2 linked regions of the Kineosporia succinea genome follow. The protein of the gene in region 1 interacts with the protein of each later gene in a pairwise test. Links are inferred from orthologs where the notes say so. Each region holds a gene or a part of one and is shown on either strand. Other genes may lie near its edges. The genes, in order: dnaE and J2S57_RS02390.

What was found.
Region 2: the proteins of dnaE (region 1) and J2S57_RS02390 interact in binary tests that used the Escherichia coli proteins (3 or more experiments, as listed by UniProt). The link is inferred for Kineosporia succinea from one-to-one orthologs.

The regions. Positions count from the first base shown.
Region 1 is NZ_JAUSQZ010000001.1:4,677,559-4,686,234, reverse strand. Bases 3,241-7,333 are described here. They hold dnaE (DNA polymerase III subunit alpha), read right to left. Parts: upstream 6,981-7,333; coding sequence 3,441-6,980; downstream 3,241-3,440. Other genes in these bases: J2S57_RS20330 (RluA family pseudouridine synthase), read right to left, coding at 7,295-7,333; J2S57_RS20340 (hypothetical protein), read right to left, coding at 3,241-3,364. Also shown: J2S57_RS20360 (DUF1697 domain-containing protein), read right to left, coding at 1-154; hisD (histidinol dehydrogenase), read right to left, coding at 162-1,490; J2S57_RS20350 (LON peptidase substrate-binding domain-containing protein), read left to right, coding at 1,580-2,233; ybaK (Cys-tRNA(Pro) deacylase), read left to right, coding at 2,300-2,824; more of J2S57_RS20340, read right to left, coding at 2,882-3,240; more of J2S57_RS20330, read right to left, coding at 7,334-8,224; lspA (signal peptidase II), read right to left, coding at 8,217-8,676. UniProt on the Escherichia coli protein: DNA polymerase III is a complex, multichain enzyme responsible for most of the replicative synthesis in bacteria. This DNA polymerase also exhibits 3' to 5' exonuclease activity. The alpha chain is the DNA polymerase catalytic subunit.
Region 2 is NZ_JAUSQZ010000001.1:522,361-529,774, forward strand. Bases 4,584-7,414 are described here. They hold J2S57_RS02390 (pyridoxal phosphate-dependent aminotransferase), read left to right. Parts: upstream 4,584-5,319; coding sequence 5,320-6,510; downstream 6,511-7,414. Other genes in these bases: J2S57_RS02385 (DUF6314 family protein), read right to left, coding at 4,584-5,217; J2S57_RS02395 (M23 family metallopeptidase), read right to left, coding at 6,536-7,144; whiG (RNA polymerase sigma factor WhiG), read right to left, coding at 7,328-7,414. In the rest of the region: J2S57_RS02360 (phosphatidate cytidylyltransferase), read right to left, coding at 1-613; frr (ribosome recycling factor), read right to left, coding at 610-1,167; pyrH (UMP kinase), read right to left, coding at 1,258-1,992; tsf (translation elongation factor Ts), read right to left, coding at 2,188-3,015; rpsB (30S ribosomal protein S2), read right to left, coding at 3,137-4,075; more of J2S57_RS02385, read right to left, coding at 4,417-4,583. UniProt on the Escherichia coli protein: Shows aminotransferase activity with methionine and histidine as substrates, and to a lesser extent also with phenylalanine.

The sequences.
Region 1 (8,676 bases):
GGCGCGACGTGGTCACGACCGCCTGCCCGCTCGCCATCAGGGTTTTCACGTCGGCGTGGCCGAGCCGCGTGAGCAGGTCACGCAGCTCGGCCATCGGCAGCTTGCGGGCGCCGCCGAGATTGACACCCCGCAGCAGGAGCGCGAGCTTGCTCATCGGACCGTCACTCGAACCGGGCCGTGACGGCCTCACCGTGCGCCGGGAGGTCTTCCGCGTTGGCCAGCGCGACCACGTGACCGGCGACCCCCTCGAGCGCGGCCCGGTCGTACGTCACCACGTGGATGCCCCTGAGGAACGACTGCACGCTGAGACCGCTGGAGAAGCAGGCACATCCACCGGTCGGCAGCACGTGGTTGGAGCCCGCGCAGTAGTCGCCCAGACTCACGGGCGAGTACGGGCCGACGAAGATCGCGCCCGCGTTCCGCACCCGGGAGGCGACCTCCGGTGCGTTCCTGGTCTGGATCTCCAGGTGCTCCGCCGCGTAGGCGTCGACGACCGCGAGACCCGCGTCCACGTCGTCCACCAGCACGATCGCCGACTGCGGACCGGACAGCGACGTGGTGACCCGCTCGGTGTGCCGGGTCGCCGCGACCCGGGCCGCGACCCGGACCTCGACCGCCGCCGCCAGCTCCTCGGAGTCGGTGACCAGCACCGCCGCCGCCAGCGGGTCGTGCTCGGCCTGGCTGATCAGGTCGCTCGCCACGTGATCGGCGTCGGCCGAGTCGTCGGCCAGCACCGCGATCTCGGTCGGGCCCGCCTCCGCGTCGATGCCGATGACCCCGCGCAGCAGACGCTTCGCCGCCGTCACCCAGATGTTGCCCGGGCCGGTGACCAGGTCGACCGGCTCGCAGATCCATGTGTTGTCAGCGTCTTTGGCGCCGTACGCGAACATGGCCACCGCCTGGGCGCCACCGATCGCGTACACCTCGTCGACCCCGAGCAGGGCGCAGGCGGCGAGGATCGCCGGGTGCGGCAGACCCTCGAAACCGGCCGGGTTGTCTTTCTGCGCCGGGCTGGTGACGGCGATGCCGCGCACACCCGCCTCCTGCGCCGGAACGACATTCATCACCACGCTGCTCGGGTAGACCGCGCGGCCACCCGGCACGTACAGGCCCACCCGGTCGACGGGGACCCAGCGCTCGGTGACCGTTCCGCCGGCCACGACCTGCGTGGTCGTGTCGGACCGGCGCTGCTCGGTGTGCACCAGGCGGGCGCGGCGGATGCTCTCCTCGAGCCCCGCGCGCACGGCCGGGTCGAGGGTGTCGAGCGCCTTCTGCAGCGCCGCGGCCGGGACCCGGACGGAATCCAGCGTCACGCCGTCGAACTTCTCGGTGAACTCGACCAGGGCCGGCACTCCCTCGGTGCGCACGCGCTCGCAGATCGGGCGCACGGTGTCGAGAGCATGCTCGACGTCGAGGTCGGCGCGGGGAACCACGGCGCGCAGATCACGGGACGTCAGGTGCTGGCCACGCAGGTCAAGTCGGCGGATCACGGCGGTGATTCTATGTCGCGATGCCGACAGTCTGTTCGTCCTGGCGCGGGAGGGGACGCAGAGCCTGCAAGTTTGACTAGTTTGGTCCCGTGGCGACCCGGCTTCCGCTCTTTCCGCTCAGCACCGTCCTGGTGCCGGGTCTCGTGCTGCCGCTGCACATCTTCGAGCAGCGCTACCGGATCCTGGTGCAGGCCCTGATGGATCTGCCCGAGGGCGCCCCCCGGCACTTCGGGGTGATCGCGACCCGGCCCGGCGGTGACCCGGAGACCCTCGACGGTCTCTACGGGGTCGGGTGCACCGCCCAGATCCGCGAGGTGACGCCCTACGACGACGGCCGTTTCGACCTGGTCACCGTCGGGAACCTGCGGTTCCGGCTGGAGGGTCTCGACGAGGAGGCGGGGGCGCCGTACCACACGGGTCTCGTCGACCTCCTCGAGGAAGACGACGGCCCCGGCGACCTGGACGCGGTGGCCGAGCTGGTCGGGCTGCGCTTCGCGGCCTACCGCGACCGGCTGCGGGTGGAGCAGTCCGGGGTGCCGACCGATCCGCGGGTGCTGTCGTACCTGGTCGCGGCGGCCGCGGTGCTCGAGCTGCCCGAACGGCAGAGCCTGCTCGAGGCACCGAGCACGCACGAGCGGCTCACCGCCGAACTGGCCCTGCTGAAGCGGGAGATCGGCCTGCTCGACGCGTTCAACTCGCTGCCCGCGGTGGAGCTGACGAAGGAACCGTTCACTCCCAACTAGGACCTGTCTCGGCAAGACCCCGGGGCCGCGGCCCCGGCGCTGCGCCCCGCGTCTATGCTCCGCGTCGTGGCGAAGAAGAAGGACGCGACGGCCGGCACCCCCGCGACCACGCTGCTCACCCGCGAGCGCGTGACGTTCACCGTGCACACCTACGAGGCCGAGGACCGCAGCCGGGCGTCCTCGTCCTCCGACCGGGTCGCCTTCGGCACCGAGGCCGCCTCCGCGCTGGGGGTGGACGAGGCGCGCGTCTTCAAGACGCTGGTCGCCGAGGTCGACGGGTCGATGTGGGTGGCGGTCGTGCCGGTCGGGGGTCTGCTCGACCTGAAGGCACTGGCCGCCGCCGCGGGTGGCAAGAAGGCGGTGATGGCCGATCCGGCCGCCGCCGAGCGCAGCAGCGGTTACGTGGTGGGCGGGATCAGCCCGCTCGGTCAGCGTAGGGCCCTGCCGACCGTGGTCGACGCCTCGGCGCTCGAGCACGCGACGGTGTATGTCAGTGGTGGGCGGCGCGGCCTCGACCTGGAGCTGGCCCCCGCCGACCTGGTGCGGCTCACACGAGCGCGGACCGCACCGATCGGGCGGGGTCCGGAGTAGTTCCCCGATCGTGACGGCCAGGTCGTCGATGTCCTCGAGGTGCCGCCCGCCCGCGGGTCAGTGACGGGCGGGGGCTTCCAGACGGCGGCTCGTCCACGGCAGGATCGCGCCGACCATGATCACGACCGCCGTGGTGGCGGGCCACACGAACGCCGAGCCGATCGCCCGCAGTGCCGGCGTGCCCACCTGGTTGCCGAGGCCCCAGGAGACGGCCGCGCCGATGGTCGAGGTGATCAGCACGACCAGCACCCGCCGCACCGGGGTGGCCCCCGGCCGCAGCAGGGTGAGGCCACCGACGGCCAGGCCGGTCAGCAGCCCCAGCCCGGCGAGGGTGCCGTCGACCGCGGCCGCGACCTCCTGCTCGTCGCCGAAGCCCTCGGTGACCGGGATGAGCAGGCGCCACGCGACGGCCATCACGACCCCCAGCATCAGCGGCCCGACCAGGGCAGCGGTCTCTCCCGCCAGGAGCTTCTTCGGGCGGGGACGCCGGCCTTCGGACGGCTCCGGCTGCCACGGCTGCCCGGAACGTTCGTCAATCATGCTCATCGTGACTCAAATCTAGGGCCCCGGCCTGTGGGCCGACGACTTTTGCCGACGACCCACGGACTGGAGGAGATCAGGCGGAGGCCAGGCAGCTCGGGCCGAGCAGCGCCTTGAGGTCACCGAACAGGGCCGGTGACGGAGTGACCCGCAGCCGGTCGTCGAGACGCATCGTGGTCTGGCGCCCCGGCTGCACCAGGCGCAGGTGCACCTCGCTCGAACCCGGGTGGTTGACCAGCACGTCTTTCAGCTTGCCGACCGTGGGAGGGGTGCAGCGGCTGACCGGCATCGACAGCACGACCGGGCCGTTGCTGCTGACCGTCAGGTCGGGGATGGTGAGTTCCTGCGCGTAGATCGTGGGCACGTCGTCACGCCGGTTCACCCGCCCCTTCACCACGACCACCAGGTCTTCGGCGAGCACGTGCAGCACCGTCTGGTAGGTCTGCGGGAAGAACAGCACCTCGATGGCACCACCCAGGTCTTCGACCGTCGCGATGGCCCACGGGTTGCCGTTCTTGGTGAGCTTGCGCTGCAGCGAGCTGATCATGCCCGCGATCACCACGGTGGCGCCGTCGGGACGGCCGTCGTCACCGGTGAGCTGCGAGACGGTGCAGTCGGAGGACTTGGCCAGGATGTGCTCGACGCCGAACAGCGGATGGTCGGAGACGTACAGCCCGAGCATCTCCCGCTCCGAGGCGAGCAGCACCGACTTCTCCCACTCGCCCTCGGGCACCGGCGGCACCATCGAGAGCTGGGGGGCGTCTTCGTCGTCCATGCCCATCAGCGCGCCGAACAGTGAGTCCTGCCCGTTGGCCTCCTGGCGCTTGTCGGACACCACGGCCTCGACCGCCTGCTCGTGCACCGCGACCAGGCCCTTGCGGGTGTGGCCCAGGGTGTCGAAAGCGCCGCCCTTGATCAGTGACTCGATGGTGCGCTTGTTGCAGACCACCAGCGGCACCTTGCGCAGGAAGTCCTCGAACGAGGTGAAGCGGCCCTTCTCCTCACGCGCGGCCACGATCGCCTCGACCACGTTCGCGCCGACGTTGCGGATGGCGGTGAGGCCGAACCGGATGTCGACGTCGACGGCGGTGAAGTTGGCGCTGGACTCGTTCACGTCGGGCGGCAGCACCTTGATGCCCAGGTGCCGGCACTCGTTCAGGTACAGCGCCGACTTGTCTTTGTCGTCGCGGACGCTGGTGAGCACGGCGGCCATGTACTCGGGCTGGTAGTTCGCCTTGAGGTACGCGGTCCAGTAGCTGACGACGCCGTACGCCGCCGAGTGCGCCTTGTTGAAGGCGTAGTCGGAGAACGGGACCAGGACGTCCCACAGGGTCTTGATCGCCTCGGGGCTGAACCCGTTGTCGAGCATGCCCTGCTCGAAGCCGACGTACTCGGCGTCGAGCACCTCGCGCTTCTTCTTACCCATGGCTCGCCGCAGCAGGTCGGCCTTGCCGAGCGAGTAGCCGCCCAGCTGCTGGGCGATGGCCATGACCTGCTCCTGGTACACGATCAGGCCGTAGGTGGTGCCGAGGATGGGTTCGAGGGCCTCGGCCAGCGAGTCGTGCGGGTAGCTGATCTCCTGCTGCTTGTTCTTGCGCAGCGCGTAGTTGGTGTGCGAGTTGGCGCCCATCGGGCCCGGGCGGTAGAGCGCGCCCACGGCCGAGATGTCCTCGAAGTTGTCGGGGCGCATGAGGCGCAGCAGCGAGCGCATCGGCCCGCCGTCGAACTGGAACACGCCCAGCGTGTCACCGCGCTGCAGCAGCTCGTAGGTCTTCGGGTCGGTGAGCTCCAGCGACTCCAGCTCCACCGGCTCCTTGCCGTTGAGCACGATGTTCTGGAGCGCGTCGTCGAGAATCGTCAGGTTGCGCAGACCCAGGAAGTCCATCTTGACCAGACCCAGGTTCTCGCAGGTCGGGTAGTCGAACTGGGTGATGATCGCGCCGTCCTGCTCGCGGCGCATGATCGGCACGTGGTCGATCAGCGGCTCGCTGGACATGATGACGCCGGCCGCGTGCACACCCCACTGACGCTTCAGCCCCTCCAGGCCCCGGGCCGTCTCCACGACCTTGGACACGTCGGCGTCGGTCGCGTGGAGCTGCCGGAACTCCTCGGCCTCCTTGTAGCGCGGGTGCTTGGGGTCGAAGATCCCGTAGAGCGGGATGTCCTTGCCCATCACGGCCGGGGGCATCGCCTTGGTCATGCGCTCGCCCAGCGAGAACGGGTAACCCAGCACCCGGCCGGCGTCTTTCAGGGCCTGCTTGGCCTTGATCGTGCCGTAGGTGACGATCTGGGCCACGCGGTCTTCGCCGTACTTGTCGGTGACGTAGCGGATCACCTCACCGCGCCGGCGCTCGTCGAAGTCGACGTCGAAGTCGGGCATCGACATACGCTCGGGGTTGAGGAACCGCTCGAAGATCAGGCCGTGCTGCAGCGGGTCGAGGTCGGTGATCTTCATGGCGTAGGCGGCCATCGAGCCGGCACCCGAACCACGGCCCGGGCCCACCCGGATGCCGTTGTTCTTGGACCAGTTGATGAAGTCGGCCACCACGAGGAAGTACCCGGCGTAGCCCTTGCTGGTGACGACCTCGCACTCGTAGTTGGCCTGCTTCTGCACGTCGTCGGGGATGCCCTTGGGGTAGCGGTGCATCAGGCCCGTCTGGACCTCCTTGATGAACCACGACTGCTCGTCCTCACCCTCGGGCACCGGGTAGCGCGGCATCAGCGAGCCGACCGACTCGGTGAACGAGATCTCGCAGCGCTCGGCGATCTCGAGGGTGTTGTCGCACGCCTCGGGCAGTTCGCGCCACAGGTCACGCATCTCGGCCGGGGACTTGAGGTAGAACTCGTCGGCGTCGAACTTGAACCGCTTGGGGTCGGCCAGCGTGGAGCCCGACTGCACGCACAGCAGCACCGAGTGGGCCTTCGCGTCTTCGGGTTTGGTGTAGTGCAGGTCGTTGGTGGCGACCAGCGGGAGCTTCAGCTCGCGGGCCAGCTTCACCAGGTCCTGCTGGATGCGGCGCTCGATGCCGAGCCCGTGGTCCATGATCTCGCAGTAGAAGTTGCCCGCGCCGAACAGGTCGCGGTACTCGGCGGCGACCTCCACGGCCTCCTTGTACTGCCCCAGCCGCAGCCGGGTCTGCACCGCGCCGGAGGGGCAGCCGGTGGTCGCGATCAGGCCCTCGTGGTACTTCTCGAGGATCTCGCGGTCCATCCGGGGCTTGTAGAACATGCCCTCCATGGACGCCAGCGAGGCGAGCCGGAACAGGTTGTGCATGCCGGTGTTGTTCTCGGACCACAGCGTCATGTGGGTGTAGGCGCCCGTACCCGAGACGTCGTCACCACCGCCGTCGCCCCAGCGCACGCGGGTGCGGTCGGAACGGTGGGTGCCCGGGGTCACGTAGGCCTCGACCCCGACGATCGGCTTCACGCCGTGCTTCTTGGCCTTCTTCCAGAACTCGTACGCACCGAAGACGAACCCGTGGTCGGTGGTGGCGACCGCGGGCATGCCCATGCGGGCGGCCTCGGAGAAGAGGTCGTCGATCTTCGCCGCACCGTCGAGCATCGAGTACTCGGTGTGGTTGTGCAGATGCACGAACGAGTCGGACGGGCCGGGCACGGACGCCTCCAAGCGGTCAGCGACATGCCTTGGATCACGGGCACGCCGGCAGGTCGGGGACCAGGACGGGCACCAGCACAGCGACCGGGGGAAGAGGCACCGGCGGCCCGGCGCGGGCCGGGGAGCCGATGAGGTCTGGTGCGGGTGGATCGCCAGCCAGTCTAGGTCCCGCCACCGACAGAATCAGCGAGGCCCCGAGGCTGCCCGGTCGGCCCGGCGTGTCACCCGGGCCTCCCCCCAACAGCCGAGAGCCAAAGGCGACAATGGTGGACGACGTGCGCACGTCGTCCACCATCGTCGCCCTGGGATCGTGGTCAGCTCGCGTCGCTCAGGCGCTCCAGGGCGACGGCCAGATCGTCGGGGTACTCGCTGGAGAACTCCACCCACTCCCCCGTGCCCGGGTGGTCGAAGCCCAGCCGCACGGCGTGCAGCCACTGCCGGCTCAGCCCCAGCCGGGCCGAGAGCGTGGGGTCGGAGCCGTACATCGGGTCGCCCACGCAGGGATGGCGCAGCGTGGAGAAGTGCACGCGGATCTGGTGCGTGCGCCCGGTCTCCAGATGCACCTCCACCAGCGAGGCCGCGCGGAACGCCTCGAGCGTCTCGTAGTGGGTGACGCTGTCCTTGCCGCCGGAGATCACCGCGAACTTGTACTCGTGCGAGGGGTGCCGGCCGATCGGCGCGTCGATCGTGCCGCGCAGCGGATCGGGATGGCCCTGCACGATCGCGTGGTAGGTCTTCTCCACCGTGCGCTCACGGAAGGCCTGCTTCAGCATCGAGTACGCGTACTCGCTCTTGGCCACGACCATCAGGCCACTGGTGCCCGCGTCGAGCCGGTGCACGACACCCTGACGCTCGGCCGAACCGGACGTCGCGATCGAGTAGCCCGCGGCCGCCAGCCCCTGAGTCACCGTCAGGCCCGCCCACCCCGGACTCGGATGCGCCGCGACCCCGGCCGGCTTGTCGATGACGACCAGGGAGTCGTCGTCGTGAACGATGCGCAGGCCCGGCACCGGCTCCGGCGGCGGCAGCTCGGCGGGCTCGGCCCCCGGCATCGTGATCTCCAGCCAGGCACCCGCCCGCAGACGCTCGGACTTGCCCGCGGGCGAGCCGTCGAGCAGCACGGCCCCGTCGGTGGCGAGATCGGCGACGGTGCTGCGGGACAGGCCGAACAGCCGCGACAGGCCGGCGTCGAGCCGTTCGCCCGCCAGACCGTCGGGCACCGGCATCGAACGCACCTCAGGCATCGGGCTTCTTGTCCTCGGGGTCGTTCGTGCCGTCGTTCTTGTCGTTCTTGCCGTCGCTGACCTTCTGGCCGTCGGTGCCGATGCCCATCACGGACAGGACCGCGATCAGCACCGCCGCGCAGGTGATCGAGCAGTCGGCCAGGTTGAAGATCGGCCAGTTCGGCAGCTCGAGGAAGTCGACGACGTGCCCGCGGAACACCCCCGGCGAGCGGAACACCCGGTCGGTCAGGTTGCCCACCGCGCCGCCCAGCAGCAGGCCGAGCGCGACCGCCCAGCCCCAGTGCCCCAGCGTGCGCGAGATCCGGATGATGAAGACCGCCACCGCGATCGCGACCACCGAGAAGATCCAGGTGGCCCCGGTCGCCATCGAGAACGCGGCCCCGGGGTTGCGGATCAGGTAGAAGCCGAACAGGTCGCCGACCACGTCGACCCGGCCGCGGCCGGTGAGCTCT
Region 2 (7,414 bases), 4.2 Mb from region 1 along the record:
CCGCGAAAGGGTCGGGTCCGGGGAAGGGATCCGCCTCGCCCCGCCCGCGACCGAAGAGGCCGCGACCGCCCGTGGGCGGCCCGGACGGATCCGCGCCGCGCCGACCGGACGGGAAAGGCCCGGTGTCGCGGGGGTTCTCGTGGTCGTCGGCGGGTGCCTCGCGGTACGGGTTCACCGGGATGCTGCCCGACTGGGTGGCGCGCTGAGGCAGGCCCGGGTGCGACGTGCCGCGCGCAGGCGCGGGCCGCGCGGAACCCCGGGGAGCATCCGCACCGCCGGAACCGCCGGAGCGGTCGAGGAACTGGTCGAACGACGACGTCGACGGGCCGTTGGAACGGATGCCGTGACCACGGTCGCGCCCGAAGGCACGCCCGGAGGCACCACCGCGGGCCAGACGGTTACCGCCCAGACCTCCACTTCCCGGACGCCGACCGCCGAGACCACCGGAGTCGTTCTGCTCCTCGCCCGGCCCCTCCGCCGGCCAGGCGTCGTTCTCACCGGTTCCGTCAGCGGCCTCTTCGGGCCACGCGTCCCTGGACGCCGGACCGCGTGCGGCCCGGCGTCCCCGGCGGGACGAGGAATCGGACGGACCAGAACCTCCGGCCACGCTCATACCTCGAGAAGCTCGGTCTCCTTGTGCCGGAGCAGCTCGTCGATGGAGTCCACGTGGGACTTGGTCGACTGCTCCAGCTCCTTCTCGGCGCGGGCACCCTCGTCCTCGCCGATCTCACCGTCTTTCACCGCGCGGTCGAGCGTTTCCTTGGCCTTGCGGCGCACACTGCGGATCGACACGCGGCCGTCTTCCGCCTTGGTGCGGGCGAGCTTGATGTACTCCTTGCGGCGCTCCTCCGTGAGCACCGGCAGCACCACGCGGATGATCTTGCCGTCGTTGCTCGGGTTGACGCCGAGGTTGGACGAGCGCAGCGCCTTCTCGATGTCGGTCAGGGCGCTCGCGTCGTACGGCTGGATCAGGATCTGCCGGGCCTCGGGCACCGTGAAGGAAGCCAGCTGCTGCAGCGGGGTCGGGGCGCCGTAGTACTCGACCGTGATCTTGTTGAACATGGCCGGGTTCGCGCGCCCCGTGCGGATGTTGCTGAAGTCTTCCTTGGCGACCTCGACCGCCTTGTCCATCTTCTCCTCGGCCTCGAGGAGGGTCTCGTCGATCACTGTCGCTCCTTCATCGCTACCTGTCGGCCGGGCGACCCGGACCGGATGTGCCGTGAAATCTTGCTAGGAACCGCCCCGAATCCGGCCGGATCAGCCGGAGGTGACGAGCGTCCCGATTCTCTCACCCCGCACGGCGGCCGCGATGTTCCCTTCGCCCTCCATGCCGAAGACGATCATGGGGAGCTTGTTGTCCATGCACAGGCTGAAAGCGGTGGCGTCGACCACCTTGAGCTGGCGGGTCAGCGCGTCGGTGTACGAGACCTCGTCGAGCTTGCTCGCCGTCGGGTCTTTGCGGGGGTCGGCGGTGTACACGCCGTCCACCCCGTTCTTGCTCATCAGCACCGCGTGCGCCTTGATCTCGAGGGCGCGCTGGGCCGCGGCCGTGTCGGTCGAGAAGTACGGCGCGCCCAGACCGGCCCCGAAGATCACCACTCGGTTCTTCTCCAGGTGACGGATGGCCTTGCGCGGGATGTACGGCTCCGCGACCTGGCCCATCGTGATCGCCGTCTGCACCCGGGTGTCGATGCCCGCCTTCTCCAGGAAGTCCTGCAGCGCCAGGCAGTTCAGCACCGTGCCGAGCATGCCCATGTAGTCGGCGCGGCCGCGGTCCATGCCGCGCTGCGAGAGCTCGGCGCCACGCAGGAAGTTGCCACCACCGATGACGATGGCGATCTGGATGCCCTCCTTCGCGACCCCGGCGATCTGCTCGGCCAGGTGCGCCACCACGTCCGGATCGACGCCCAGCTGGCCGTTGCCGAACACCTCACCGGAGAGCTTCAGCAGCACCCGGCGCTGGGGCTTGACGGAATGCGAAGAGTCGGACATCCAGCGGTACCTCCTGGTTCGTGGCGCCCGGCGGACGGGCGTCCGGGGGCAGTCTGCCGTATCGCACGGCCGACAGAGAAAAAGCCGGTGAGAGGCTGGTCTGCCTCTCACCGGCTTGTCACCGGACGCTGTCCCGCAGTTGCGGGGAGCGACCGGGTGGTACTACCGGCTGTATCGATCAGCAGCCGGTATCGATCAGACGCCCACCCGGAAGCGGTAGAAGCCGACGGCGGTGATGCCGGCGCCGTCGAGCACCTTCTGCACGGTGGTGCCCTGGTCCTTGGCGAACTTCTGCTCGACGAGCACGTTCTCCTTGAAGAACCCGGTCACGCGGCCTTCGACGATCTTCGGCAGCGCGCCCTCGGGCTTGCCCTCCTCGCGGGCCGTGGCCTCGGCGATGCGGCGCTCGTTCTCCACCACGTCGGCCGGGACCTCGTCGCGCGAGAGGTACAGCGGGGGCAGCGCGGCGATGTGGAGGGCGATGTCGCGCACGACGTCGCTCTCACCGCTGGCGCCGAAGAGCACGCCCACCTGCGGCGGCAGGTCGGGGCTGGTGCGGTGCAGGTAGGAGGCCACGAACGGGGCCTCGAGACGGGCCACGGCGCGCAGCTCGATCTTCTCGCCGATCGACGCGTTGGCGTCGTCGAGGAGCGCCTGCACGGTGCGGCCGTCGGCCACCTCGCTCTTCAGCAGGCTGTCGACGTCGGCGGCCTTGACGGCCACGGCCTGGTCGAGCACCTGCTGGAGGACGACCTGGAACTTGTCGCCCTTGGAGACGAAGTCGGTCTCGCAGTCGAGCTCGACGAGCGTGCCCACGCCGGCCTCGGTGTACGCCGCGACGGCGCCCTGGGACGCGGTGCGCGACTCGCGCTTGGCCACACCCTTCTGGCCCTTGACGCGGAGGTACTCCATCGCCTTGTCGTAGTCGCCGTCGCTCTCGACGAGAGCGTTCTTGCAGTCCAGCATTCCGGCGCCGGTCTGCTCGCGCAGCTTCTTGACGTCGGCGGCGGTGTAGTTCGCCATTGCTCTGACTCCTGTTTTGGTGAGGAGGTCGTCAGTTCGGTCGGATCAGGCGTCGGGCGCGCCGCCGGTGGGCGGCGCGCCCGGTACCTGGCTCACGAGCTCGTCAGAGCCCGGGTGGAGCTCAGTTCGAGGCGGTCTCGGCGGCCTCGGCAGCCGGAGCCTCGGCCGCGGGGGCCTCGGTGCTCTCGGCGGCGGGCGCCTCGGTGGCCTCGGCAGCCGGGGCCTCGGCCGCGGGGGCCTCGGTCGACTCGGCGGCGGGGGTGCCCTCGGCCTGACCGGCCAGCAGCTCGCGCTCCCACTCGGGCAGCGGCTCGGCGGCGGCGGCCGGGGTGCCCTCGGTCGCGGCGGCGGCGGTGTTCTGGCCACCACCGTGGCGGCTCATGAGACCGTCGGCGACGGCGTCGGCCACGACCCGGGTGAGCAGGGTGACGGAGCGGATCGCGTCGTCGTTGCCCGGGATCTTGTAGTCGACCTCGTCGGGGTCACAGTTGGTGTCGAGGATCGCGACGATCGGGATGCCGAGCTTACGGGCCTCGTCGACGGCCAGGTGCTCCTTCTTGGTGTCCACGATCCAGACCGCGCTCGGGACGCGGGCCATGTCGCGGATACCGCCGAGGGTGCGCTCCAGCTTGTCCTTCTCGCGGCGCAGGACGAGGAGTTCCTTCTTCGTCATGCCGCTCTTGGCCACGTCCTCGAAGTCGATGACCTCGAGCTCCTTGAGGCGCTGGAGCCGCTTGTGGACCGTCTGGAAGTTGGTGAGCATGCCGCCCAGCCAGCGCTGGTTCACGTAGGGCATGCCGACGCGCGTCGCCTGCTCGGCGATGGGCTCCTGGGCCTGCTTCTTCGTGCCGACGAAGAGGATGCTGCCGCCGTGGGCGACGGTCTCCTTGACGAACTCGTAGGCGCTGTCGATGAACGACAGCGACTGCTGCAGGTCGATGATGTAGATGCCGTTGCGCTCGGTGAGGATGAAGCGCTTCATCTTCGGGTTCCAGCGACGGGTCTGGTGCCCGAAGTGCACACCGCTGCCGAGCAGCTGGCGCATCGTGACGACTGCCATGGATCAATCTCCTAGGCGCGCACCACCGGTGGGTGGGCGCAGTTCTCTCGGTTGGTTCACGGCTCCGGGTGGTGCCGTGCCTGGTGCCCGCGACGTTCCGGACCTTCCGCCGGCTGATCAGGCAGCCGTCAGGGACAGGACCGAGCGGAACGCCGGCCCACCTTGCGGCGGGCCTGAATGCGGACACGCGAAGTCGACCGACTCGCGCCGGTCGCGTGGGCAGTCTACCCGCACTCCGGGGTGCGGGATGACGACGGTCTGGGAACCCCGCGGAGCGCGGAGGCATTCCCGTTGATTCGCGGGGCTTTTGCCAGGTTCGGGTGGGCACCGGGTGCTCCTGCTCAAGGGTGGACGTCGTGGTCGCCGTGGTCGTCCGGGTCGCGCCGGTACCGGGTGACGATTCGGTAGTCCTTGGTGGGGCCGTCGACCTTCATGTCGACCAGGAGTTCGGGCTGGTTGGTGGGCCCGGGTTCGGTGCTGGGTTCGGTGCTGGGTTCGGTGCTGGGTTCGGTGCTGGGGCCGGTGCTGGGGCCGGTGCTGGGGCCGGTGCTGGGGCCGGTGCTGGGGCCGGTGCTGGGGCCGGTGCTGGGGCCGGTGCTGGGTTCGGTGCTGGGTTCGGTGCTGGGTTCGGTGCGGGGGCTGGGGCCGGTGCGGGGGCTGGGGTCGGTGCTGGGGTCGGTCGGGCGGGCCGCGCGGGGCTCGACGTCGTGGAGGCGGTAGGTGCCGCGGTACTGGTCGGCGACGCAGTCGTGGATGTCCTGGGCGGTGTAGACGACCGGGCGGGACGAGGTGGTGGCGTGAACGGGCGGGGTGGGCTCGGGCAGGGTTGGCTCGGGCGAGCTGACGGGGGCTGCCGGTTCCGGGGCGGTCTCGGGCTCGAAAGTGAGCAGGTGCATGGTGGTGCCGTTGGCGAGCAGCACCCGGATCAGGTCGTCTTCGAGGACGTACTCGTACTCACGGAACGCCGGGCCGACGTGTCCCGAGGGCAGGTGGAGCTCGACGTCCTCGCGGTAGTGGAGGCGGCCGGGGGCCATGGGGGTGAAGCGCGCCGTGCCGGTGGCCGTGCCCAGGTCCGGATGGATCACCCGGGTCAGCGTCCAGGTTCCGGTCAGCGTCTGGAAGACCCGCTCGGCGACGTTCACGGGTTCATTTTCCATCCCCGCGCTTGGTGGGTGCGGCGACCGGGGCACTGCGACGTGGTCGGGGCCGGGCCGGCGGGCGGGCCGCTGATCTAGGGTTCCGGCATGGTGAACGGTGCGTGGCGACGGGTCGCGAAGGCGGCGGGGCTGCTCGACGGGGCCGGGGTGCCCGCGCCCACGATCTTCGCCCGGATGAGCGAACTGGCCACCCGCACCGGGGCGATCAACCTGGGGCAGGGGTTTCCGGACACCGACGGGCCCTCGGCCGTGCTCGAGGCCGCCGTGGCGGCGATTCGCGGTGGGGCCAACCAGTACCCGCCCGGGCGGGGCATCGCTCCCCTGCGCCGGGCGGTCGCCGAGCACCAGCGCCACTGGTACGGCCTCGACCCGGACCCGGACACCGAAGTACTCGTCACCGCCGGCGCCACCGAGGCGCTGACCGCCAGCATCATCGCGCTGACCGAGCCCGGCGACGAGGTGGTGGTGCTGGAGCCGATCTACGACTCGTACTCCGCCGCGATCGAGATGGCCGGGGCGGTGCGCCGCACGGTGAAGCTGGAGTGGCCCGAATACCGGCTCACCGCCGAGGCTCTCGCCCGCGCCGTGACCGACCGCACCCGGCTCATCCTGCTCAACACCCCGCACAACCCGACCGGTCGGGTGCTCGACCGGAGCGAGCTCGACCTGGTGGCCGGGGCCGCCCGCGACCACGACCTGATCGTGCTCGCCGACGAGGTCTACGAGCACCTGGCCTTCGCCCCGCACCAGCACGTGCCGATCGCGACGCTGCCCGGGATGGCCGACCGAACGGTGACGATCTCCTCGGCGGGCAAGACGTTCTCGGTGACCGGCTGGAAGATCGGCTGGCTGCACGCGCGGCCCGAGCTGGTCGACGCGATCACCGCCGTCAAGCAGTTCCTCACCTACGTGAACGGCAGCCCGTTCCAGCCCGCCGTCGCCGCCGGACTGGCTCTGCCCGACGAGCAGTTCCGGGCCTTCGGTGAGGATCTGCGCGGCCGCAGCACCATGCTCACCGACGGGCTGGCCGCCGCCGGGTTCGACGTACGCCCCAGCGACGGAACCTATTTCGTGATCGCCGACGCCACTCCCCTGGGCTACCGGGACGGCGCGGCCCTGTGCGACGACCTGCCCCGCCTCGCCGGAGTGGTGGGTGTGCCGGTGCAGGCGTTCGCCGAGGATCCGTCGCAGCCCTCGCCCCTGGTGCGCTTCGCCTGCTGCAAGCGCCCGGACGTGATCGCGGAGGCGGCCGAACGCCTGGCGGGCATGCGGCGCTGACCCGGCCGCCGGGTGCGGCCCCGATTCACGCCGCCGCACGGAACTTCCCCGGATGCGCGACGGACTTCGACGACCCGCCGCCCTGGTTCACGCTCAGCGCCGCGCCGGGTGCGGTCACCGGATCCAGGGGCAGGAGGATCGCCGGCCCCCGGCTCAGGCCGAGCAGTTCGAGCGGGTCGACGTAGGTGCCCTCCCGGCGCACACCCCAGTGCAGGCAGACTCCCGGCAGACAGTGGCTGCCAGGGCCCGCGCCGAGCAGATCGCCCAGCACCGCTCCGGCCGCGACCGGCTCACCGCGCCGCACCCGGGTGCGCACCGGCTCGAAACTGCTCACCAGCCCGCCGCCGTGGTCGATGCTGACCACCGGCGTGCCCGCCACCACCCCGGCGAAGCTCACCGTGCCACCGGCCGGAGCGATCACCGGCTGGTTCACCGCGGCCCCGAGATCGACGCCGCGATGACCGGGCGACCAGGGGTGCGGGCCGACCGCGAAACCCCGAACCAGGGCGGGCCGGGGTTGCAGCGGCCACTCCCAGCTCGACACCGGGGCCGGAGGCGGAGCCTCGACGGGGGCAGCGGCGGCCGGCGAAAAGGTCAGCAGCGCACCGAGAATCAGGATCAGGGTCGTCGTCACCGCACCAGGTTGCCGTCAGCCGCGGCGGCCCGGCCCTCCGAGCCGGCGGGCTGTGGAAAACCAGCCACTCGTGCCGTCCTGTGGACAGCTCGTGGCGACCGCCGCGTCCACCGTCACCGGAGGGCAAAACGCCGGGCGGCGCATCGGGTGACCGATGCGCCGCCCCGGGCTGACCGTTGAGGGCTAGCTGACCTCGGAGAGCTTGCCGCGCAGCTGGAGCACGGCCTTGGTGTGCATCTGGCAGATGCGTGACTCGGTCACCCCGAGCAC